Regions from separate parts of the Micrococcus porci genome, predicted to be linked through region 1. Evidence: predicted binding sites of a transcription regulator. Region 1 holds the regulator's gene; the other holds the start of a gene.
What was found. Region 1 encodes LexA, which represses DNA repair genes until DNA is damaged. Its sites were predicted from a motif close to TCGAACANNTGTTCGA; they were not measured.

Region 1 (3,474 bases):
TTGGAGTCGGAGACCGCGGGGACGAGCCCCATCCCGGTCAGCTCGGCGACGATGCGATCCCGCTGGCCCTTGATGTCCTCGACGGTCTCCAGGAGCTCGTCCACACGCTCGAGCGCGGCGATGGCCGTGGCCTGCGTGACCGCGGAGAGGTGGTACGGCAGGCGGACCAGGCGCAGGGCGTCCGCGACGGCGGCGTCCGCGGCCAGGTAGCCCAGGCGAGCCCCGGCCAGGGCGAACGCCTTGGACATGGTGCGGGTGACGATCAGCCGCTCCCGCCCCCGCAGCAGGGTGAGGGCGGAGTCCGTGCCGGCGAGCGCGAACTCTGCGTAGGCCTCGTCCACCACGACCATGGCCCCGTGGCCGCCCTCGGCCTCGTTCTGCGCCTGCGCCGCGTAGATCGCCTCGATGACGTCCAGGCCCAGGGCGGTGCCGGTGGGGTTGTTCGGAGAGGCGAGGAACACGACGTTCGGACGGTGCTCCCGGACCAGGGCCGCGGCGTGCTCTGCGGAGAGCGTGTGGTCTGCGGCGCGGCCGCCGTCCACGAACGCGGTGTCCGTCCCGTTGGCCAGCAGCGGGTACATCGAGTAGGACGGCAGGAAGCTCAGCAGGGTGCGGCCGGGACCGCCGAAGGCCTGCAGGATCTGCTGGAGGACCTCGTTGGAGCCGTTGGCGGCCCAGACCTGCTCCGGGGTGATGCCGTGGCCCAGGTAGGCGGCGAGGTGCTCGCGCAGCTCGGTGAACTCGCGGTCCGGGTAGCGGTTCAGCCCGCCGGCGACCTTCGCCACCCGCGCCGTGATCGCCTCGGCGACCGCCTGGGGCACGGGGTGCGTGTTCTCGTTGGTGTTGAGCATGTACGGGACGTCCAGCTGAGGGGCGCCGTAGGGGCTCTGGCCGCGGAGGGAGTCACGCAGGGGCAGGGAGCTCAGGTCGGTCATGGTGCTCATCCTAGGAAGCCGGACCCGCCTGCGGCCCCATGCGTCGGAGGTCCGACGCGGCGCGCCAGGACGGCGGAATCTCGGTGTGGCGGGCCTCAGCGCGTCGGGGGCACGTAGAGCTCCTGGCCGAGCTCCGGGTCCCGGCCCTCGAGGCCGTTCAGCTCGTCGATGCGGCGCATGGTGTCCCGGCGGTCCGCCTCCGGGGCGACGTCCCGCGCGATGGTCCAGAGGCTGTCCCCGGGCATCACCGTGACGGTCTGGAGCTCCTCGGCCGGGGTGTCCGCCGACACGGCGGGCGGGGAGAAGAGGACACCCGCGAAGAACGCGGCGGCAACGGTGGCGGCGGCCACGGAGAGGATGACGGGCAGCCCGCGGAAGAGCAGGCGCCCGCGGCGGGTCAGTCGCACGCCGGACGTCCGCGCGGCGGCACGGGTGGAGGCCGCGACGGCGCGGGTCGGCCGCGCGCGGACGGAGGTGAGCTGGTGGGTCCGGGAGAGCACAGCGGTGACGGCGGTCATGGTCTTCTGCCTTCCTCCCGCCGGAGCGGGTGAGTCGAACATCTGTTCGATTCGGTTCGAACCCATTTCTAGCACATCCGTTCGAGACACGCCCAGGAGACCTCGAACACATCTTTGAATGCGGGGGCGCACTCGACTAGGGTCGAGGCCAGAGCGGACGCGCCGTTCCGGCCGACATCCCAACGTCATCACGCGGCGCGGACACGTTAAGGCTCCTTCCCCGAGAGAACGGACCCCCGGCATGGCCACCTCGCCGACGCCGCCCCCCGGCGGCGCCCAGCCCCTGACCGACCGGCAGCGTCGGATCGTGCGCACGATCCGCCAGGCCATCGCCGAGCGCGGGTATCCGCCGTCCATGCGGGAGATCGGCGACGCCGCGGGCCTCGCGTCCCTCTCCTCCGTCACCCACCAGCTCGGGCAGCTCGAGCGGTTCGGCTACCTCCGGCGCGATCCGGGACGCCCGCGGGCCCTCGAGGTGCTGCGGGACGAGGACGGCGCCGCCGCGGTCGCAGACGCCGCCCCGGGGGCACCGGAGATCCCGTCCTGGCACACGGGTGCGTCCGAGGATGCCACGGTGGAGGTCCCCTGGGTCGGGCGGATCGCGGCCGGCGGGCCGATCCTGGCCGATCAGCAGGTCGAGGACGTCATGGCCGTCCCGCGCCGGCTCACCGGCGAGGGCGACCTGTTCATGCTGCGCGTCGTCGGCGACTCCATGGTGGACGCCGCCATCTGCGACGGCGACTGGGTGGTCGTCCGGCGCCAGGAGACCGCGGAGAACGGGGACATCGTGGCCGCGCTGCTCGACGACGAGGCCACCGTGAAGACGCTGCGACGACGCGACGGGCACACCTGGCTGCTGCCGCAGAACACGGCCTACGAGCCGATCCTCGGCGACCACGCGACCCTGATGGGCCGCGTGGTCACCGTCCTCCGCGCGCTCTGAGAGACGCCGGACCCGTCGAGGGCGGGCCCCTCCGCGTCAGTGCGCCTCGCGGGCCAACCGCTCCAGCACGCCGCGCACCACCGCGCGGTCGGTGGTGCGCCAGAAGTCCGGCAGGGCGCTGGTGATGTAGCCGCCGTACCGCTCGGTGGCCAGGCGCGAGTCGAGCACGGCCACGACGCCTCGGTCCTCCACGGAGCGCACCAGGCGCCCGGCGCCCTGCGCCATGCGCACCGCCGCGTGGGTGGCGGAGACCCGCATGAACCCGTTGCCGCCGTGCCGGGCGACGTCCCGGGTCCGCGCCTGGGACAGCGGGTCGTCCGGACGCGGGAACGGGATCCGGTCGATCACCACGAGGCGCAGCGAGGGCCCGGGCACGTCCACGCCCTGCCACAGGCTCATGGTGCCGAACAGGGACGTGTCCGGCTCGTCCGCGAACTGCCGCACCAGCGCCGAGAGCGTGGCGTCGCCCTGGCAGAGGACCGTGTGGCCCCTGCCCAGGCGCCGGCGCATGTGCTCGGCGGCGTCCTCCGCGGCCCGGCGCGAGGAGAAGAGCCCCAGCGCGCCGCCGTTGGACGCCCGCAGCAGCGCCTCGAGCTCGTCGAGGGACTCCGGCGAGGCGGTGCGGCCCGGCTTCGGCAGGTGCCGCGCCACATAGAGCACGCCCTGCCTCGGATAGTCGAACGGGCTGCCGACGTCGAGCGCCGTGAACCGCGGGGCGTCCGGTCCCGCCAGGCCGACGTCCCCGGCCACGGAGTCGAAGCGCCGCTCCCCCTGCCCCACGGTGAGGGTGGCGGAGGTGAGCACCGTGGTCGCCTTGCCGAACAGGCCCTCCCGCAGCCTGCCGGCCACCGAGATCGGGGCGACGTACAGCTGCGGCGGGTCGGCCTCGTCCCCGGGCTGCCAGCCGGAGCCCGGCTCGAACCGGCCGGGGCGGGTGGCCCACAGGACCTCCGGGAAGTCCGCCTCGGGGTGGGCCGCCAGCATCCGCTCGGCCACCTCGACCACCTCCAGCAGCCGGGACCGGGCCATCTGCCGGCCGGCGTCCGCCTCCCCCTCCTTGTCCTTCCCGAGGTCGGAG
Region 2 (3,474 bases), 400 kb from region 1:
GATCTCGTGGCGGCGGGCGGACTCCACGTCGATGTCGATGTCCGGGAGGGTGGAGCGGGCGTCGGAGAGGAAGCGCTCCATGATGAGGCCGTTGGCCATGGGGTCGACGTGGGAGATGCGCAGGGCGTGGTTGACGAGGGAGGAGGCGCCGGAGCCGCGGGCGGCGACGCGCACGCCCATGCCCTCGATGAGCTCGACGACGGCGGCGACGGTGAGGAAGTAGCCGGCGAAGCCGAGGCGGTCGATGATGCCGAGTTCCTGCTCGGCGCGGTCCTGGAGGTCGCGGGCGGCCTGGGTGGTGCCGGGCAGTCCGGCGCCGGTGTGGAGGTGGGGGTAGCGGGCGGCGAGGCCGGCGCGGGTGCGTTCGCGCAGGACCTGGCGGGGGTCGCCGACGGTGCCGACGACGGAGGCCTCGGGGACGCGGGGGCGGCCCCAGCCGAGGTCGGTCTCCGGGTCGAGGGCGCAGGCCTCGGCGAGGGCGCGGGTGGACTCGAGCAGGGCGGCGGGGTGCTCGTCGGCGGCGTGGGCGATCTCCGCGGCGAGGGCCTCCATGGCGGCGGTGGGCTTGAGCCAGCCCTGCCCGTTGGGCTGGAGGTCGTGGACGGCATCGAGGGCGCTGAGGGCACGGACGGCGTCGAGGACGTCGGCGGTGGCGGCGCCGTCCGGGGCGGCGTAGCGGACGGCGTTGGTGAGGATGGGGGCCACGCGGGCGGTGCGGGCGGTGCGGAGCATCTTCACGGCGTGGCCGGTGTCCAGGCGCCGCCCGGGGGCGGAGAGGTGGCTGACGACCTCGGCGCGGGTGGCTCCGGCGGGCAGGGCCGCGCGCCAGCGGCGCAGGGCGGCCAGGCCGGCGGCGGTGCGGCGGCGCGCGAGGTGGCGGCCGACGTCGGAGTCCGGGCCGACGAGGACGAACAGCTCGGGCGTGGGCGGGTTGCCGGGGTTCGCTCCGGTGGGGATGGGGCCGGCGGCCGCGGCGGCGACCTCGGCGACGAGGACCCAGGGGGCGCCGCCGGCCGCTCCCCCGGCGGTGCGGGCGTGGGCGGCGGAGACGAGGCGGCAGAGGGCGCGGTACCCGGTGCCGTGGCAGCCGCCGCGGGCGAGGACGACGACGCGGCCGGCGGGCTCGTCCTCGTCCCAGCGGACGGCGAGGTCCACGCCGACGATCGGGGTGATGCGGCGGGCCAGGCAGGCGCCGACGTGCTTGACCGTCCCGTACAGGCCGTCCCGGTCCGTGCAGGCCAGGAGGTCCATGTCCGCGGCGGCGGCCGCGGCGGCGAGGTCCGCGGGCCAGCTGACGCCGTGGTGGGCGCTGAACGCGGAGGCCACGTGCAGGTGCGGGAAGGCGCTCATGCGGTGCGGCTCAGGGTGCGCTCCTGGGCGGGGGCGTGGACGCGGACCAGGCGCCACCGGCCGGAGTCCAGGTGGTGGGCGAGGTCCACGGTGCGCACGGGGGCGTTGCCGGCGCGCGCCAGGCGCACCTGGAGCCGCCAGATCTCGTGGTCCACGAGGCCGGGTCCGCGGCCCTTCTCGGCGCGGGCCTCCTCGGCCCACCAGCGGCGGCGCTCGAACCAGCGCAGCGGGCGCTCGGCGAGCACATACTCCCGTCCCTCCCAGTGCAGGCGGGCGGGTGCGCCCTGACGGTCGCGTTCCACGGCGACGGACTGCGTGAAGGTCCCCATCGTTCTCTCCCGGTGTTGCGGTCGCGGTCGACCCCGCCGATGGCGCCGACGGAGCTCGGGGTGCGGCCACCCGGGGGGAAGGACCGGGAGGGGAAGTCGCGGGGAAGCAAGAGGACCTGGAAGGGGCCCTCGACAGCCGCACGCCCACCGTACTCGAACATGTGTTCGAATGCGATGGGCTCAGCGTAGGGAGGGAGCCGGACGCGTTAAGCGCACGGCGGGGGCGGCGGGGTCAGAGGGCGGGCAGGGTCGCGGCGGCGCGCCCGGCCATGGGTGGGTGACGTGGCCCACAGTGCACCACGAGGGGGCCCACCACGGCACCGGTGGAACCCCCGGCGGTCACCGGGGGTTCCACCGGTGGGTGCGAGGGTCAGGCCTTCACGTAGGGCGGGAAAGGGACGGGCGTGGCCAGCGGCTGGCCCTCCGGGTTCATGTCGATCCCGAGGTCGCGGGCCCAGACGATGCGGGTGGCGCCGGCGTACACCGACGCGTTGCGCTCGTCGAGCTCGAACACGCGGGCGCCACGCAGGGTGTGCTGGTCCCAGGTGCCGTCGTTGAGGCCGTAGGGGTCGAAGCCGGTGCCGGGCGCGTAGCCGAGCTCCACGCCGTAGTAGTCGCCGGTGTAGGTGTTGATGTGGTCGTGGCCGCAGTAGATGCCCTTGACCTCACCGCGCTCCTTGACGGAGGCGTAGACGCCGGAGTTGACCAGGCCGTGGTAGACGTCCTCGTGCTTGACGCCGGTGATGCGGTGGCGGCGGACGGCCTCGGCGTGGTCGGAGGCCTCCTCGGCGGCCTGGGAGGCGTGCCACATCATCTCGTGCTCGAACGTGGGGATGTGGCAGAACATGAGACCGGGGGTGCGCCTGCCGAAGCGGGCCTCGGTGGCGGCGGAGGCGTCCTCATACCAGCGGATCTGGGCCGGGCGGATCCAGTCGTAGGACTTCAGGCCGTCCGTGGACTGGCCGTGGGTGTCCGCCTCGGAGGCGTAGCGGCCGGAGTCCAGCAGCCAGATCGCGAAGGCCGGGGCGGCGCCGCGGGAGCCGCGCACCAGGATCTGCGCGTTGGTGTGGCCGGGGACACCGTCCATCTTCGGCGGGTTCACGTTGTGCTTGTACTGGCGCACGAACTCGAGGAGGCGATCCTCGGTCATGGAGGTGCCGTGCTCCTCCACGGAGTCCTCGTCGTGATTGCCGAAGGTGACGGCCCACTTCACGCCACGGGACTCCATCGGGGAGACGAAGTTGTTCAGCCCCTGCTTGACCTGGACGTCGGTGGTGGGTGAGCCGTCGATGACGTCGCCGTTGATCAGGGCGAAGTCGGGCTTCTCCTGGTCGAGCACCTTCCCCATGAACTCGATGGTGCGGCGGTCGGCGGCGTGCCCGCCCTGCGTGTCATTGAACTGGACGATCTTCATGCGACGCGTGGCGCCGAATGCCAGCGGCATGGAGGCGCCCTGCGGGTGGCGCCCACCACGGGCCTCGGCCGGGACGGCCTGCGCGGCGGTGCCGGCGATCACGCCGGCGGCGGCCAGCGCTCCCCCGGCGAGCACGCCGCGGCGGGAGGGAGCGGTCGAGGTGGAGTGGGTCTCGGACATGGGGCGGTTCCTTCCGTCGATGCGGCGACGGCGTGCCCGCCGCCGCGCCCGACGGTAGGAGCGGGAGGTTGCCCGGCCGTGACCGGGCCGTGGCGGGCACCCGGACGGTGCGGTGAACGGTTGCCGCGCGGGTGGCGAAAGGTGGACGGAGGCGCGACGCCGTGACCACGTCGACGGTGACGCCCTGTGGACGAACACAGC

Region 2: KW076_RS08705 (DUF6504 family protein) is a predicted target of LexA. The motif match lies at 1,833-1,848, and genes of this name have one in related genera.

Annotation. Positions count from the first base shown of each region.
Region 1 is NZ_CP083691.1:2,249,646-2,253,119, forward strand. Features, by position in the region: gene KW076_RS10620 (histidinol-phosphate transaminase) at 1-935, opposite strand, end outside; gene KW076_RS10625 (LysM peptidoglycan-binding domain-containing protein) at 1,031-1,453, opposite strand; gene lexA (transcriptional repressor LexA) at 1,695-2,396, shown strand; gene KW076_RS10635 (ATP-dependent DNA helicase) at 2,433-3,474, opposite strand, start outside.
Region 2 is NZ_CP083691.1:1,848,339-1,851,812, forward strand. Features, by position in the region: gene KW076_RS08700 (DNA polymerase III subunit alpha) at 1-1,350, opposite strand, end outside; gene KW076_RS08705 (DUF6504 family protein) at 1,347-1,679, opposite strand; gene KW076_RS08710 (metallophosphoesterase family protein) at 2,050-3,273, opposite strand.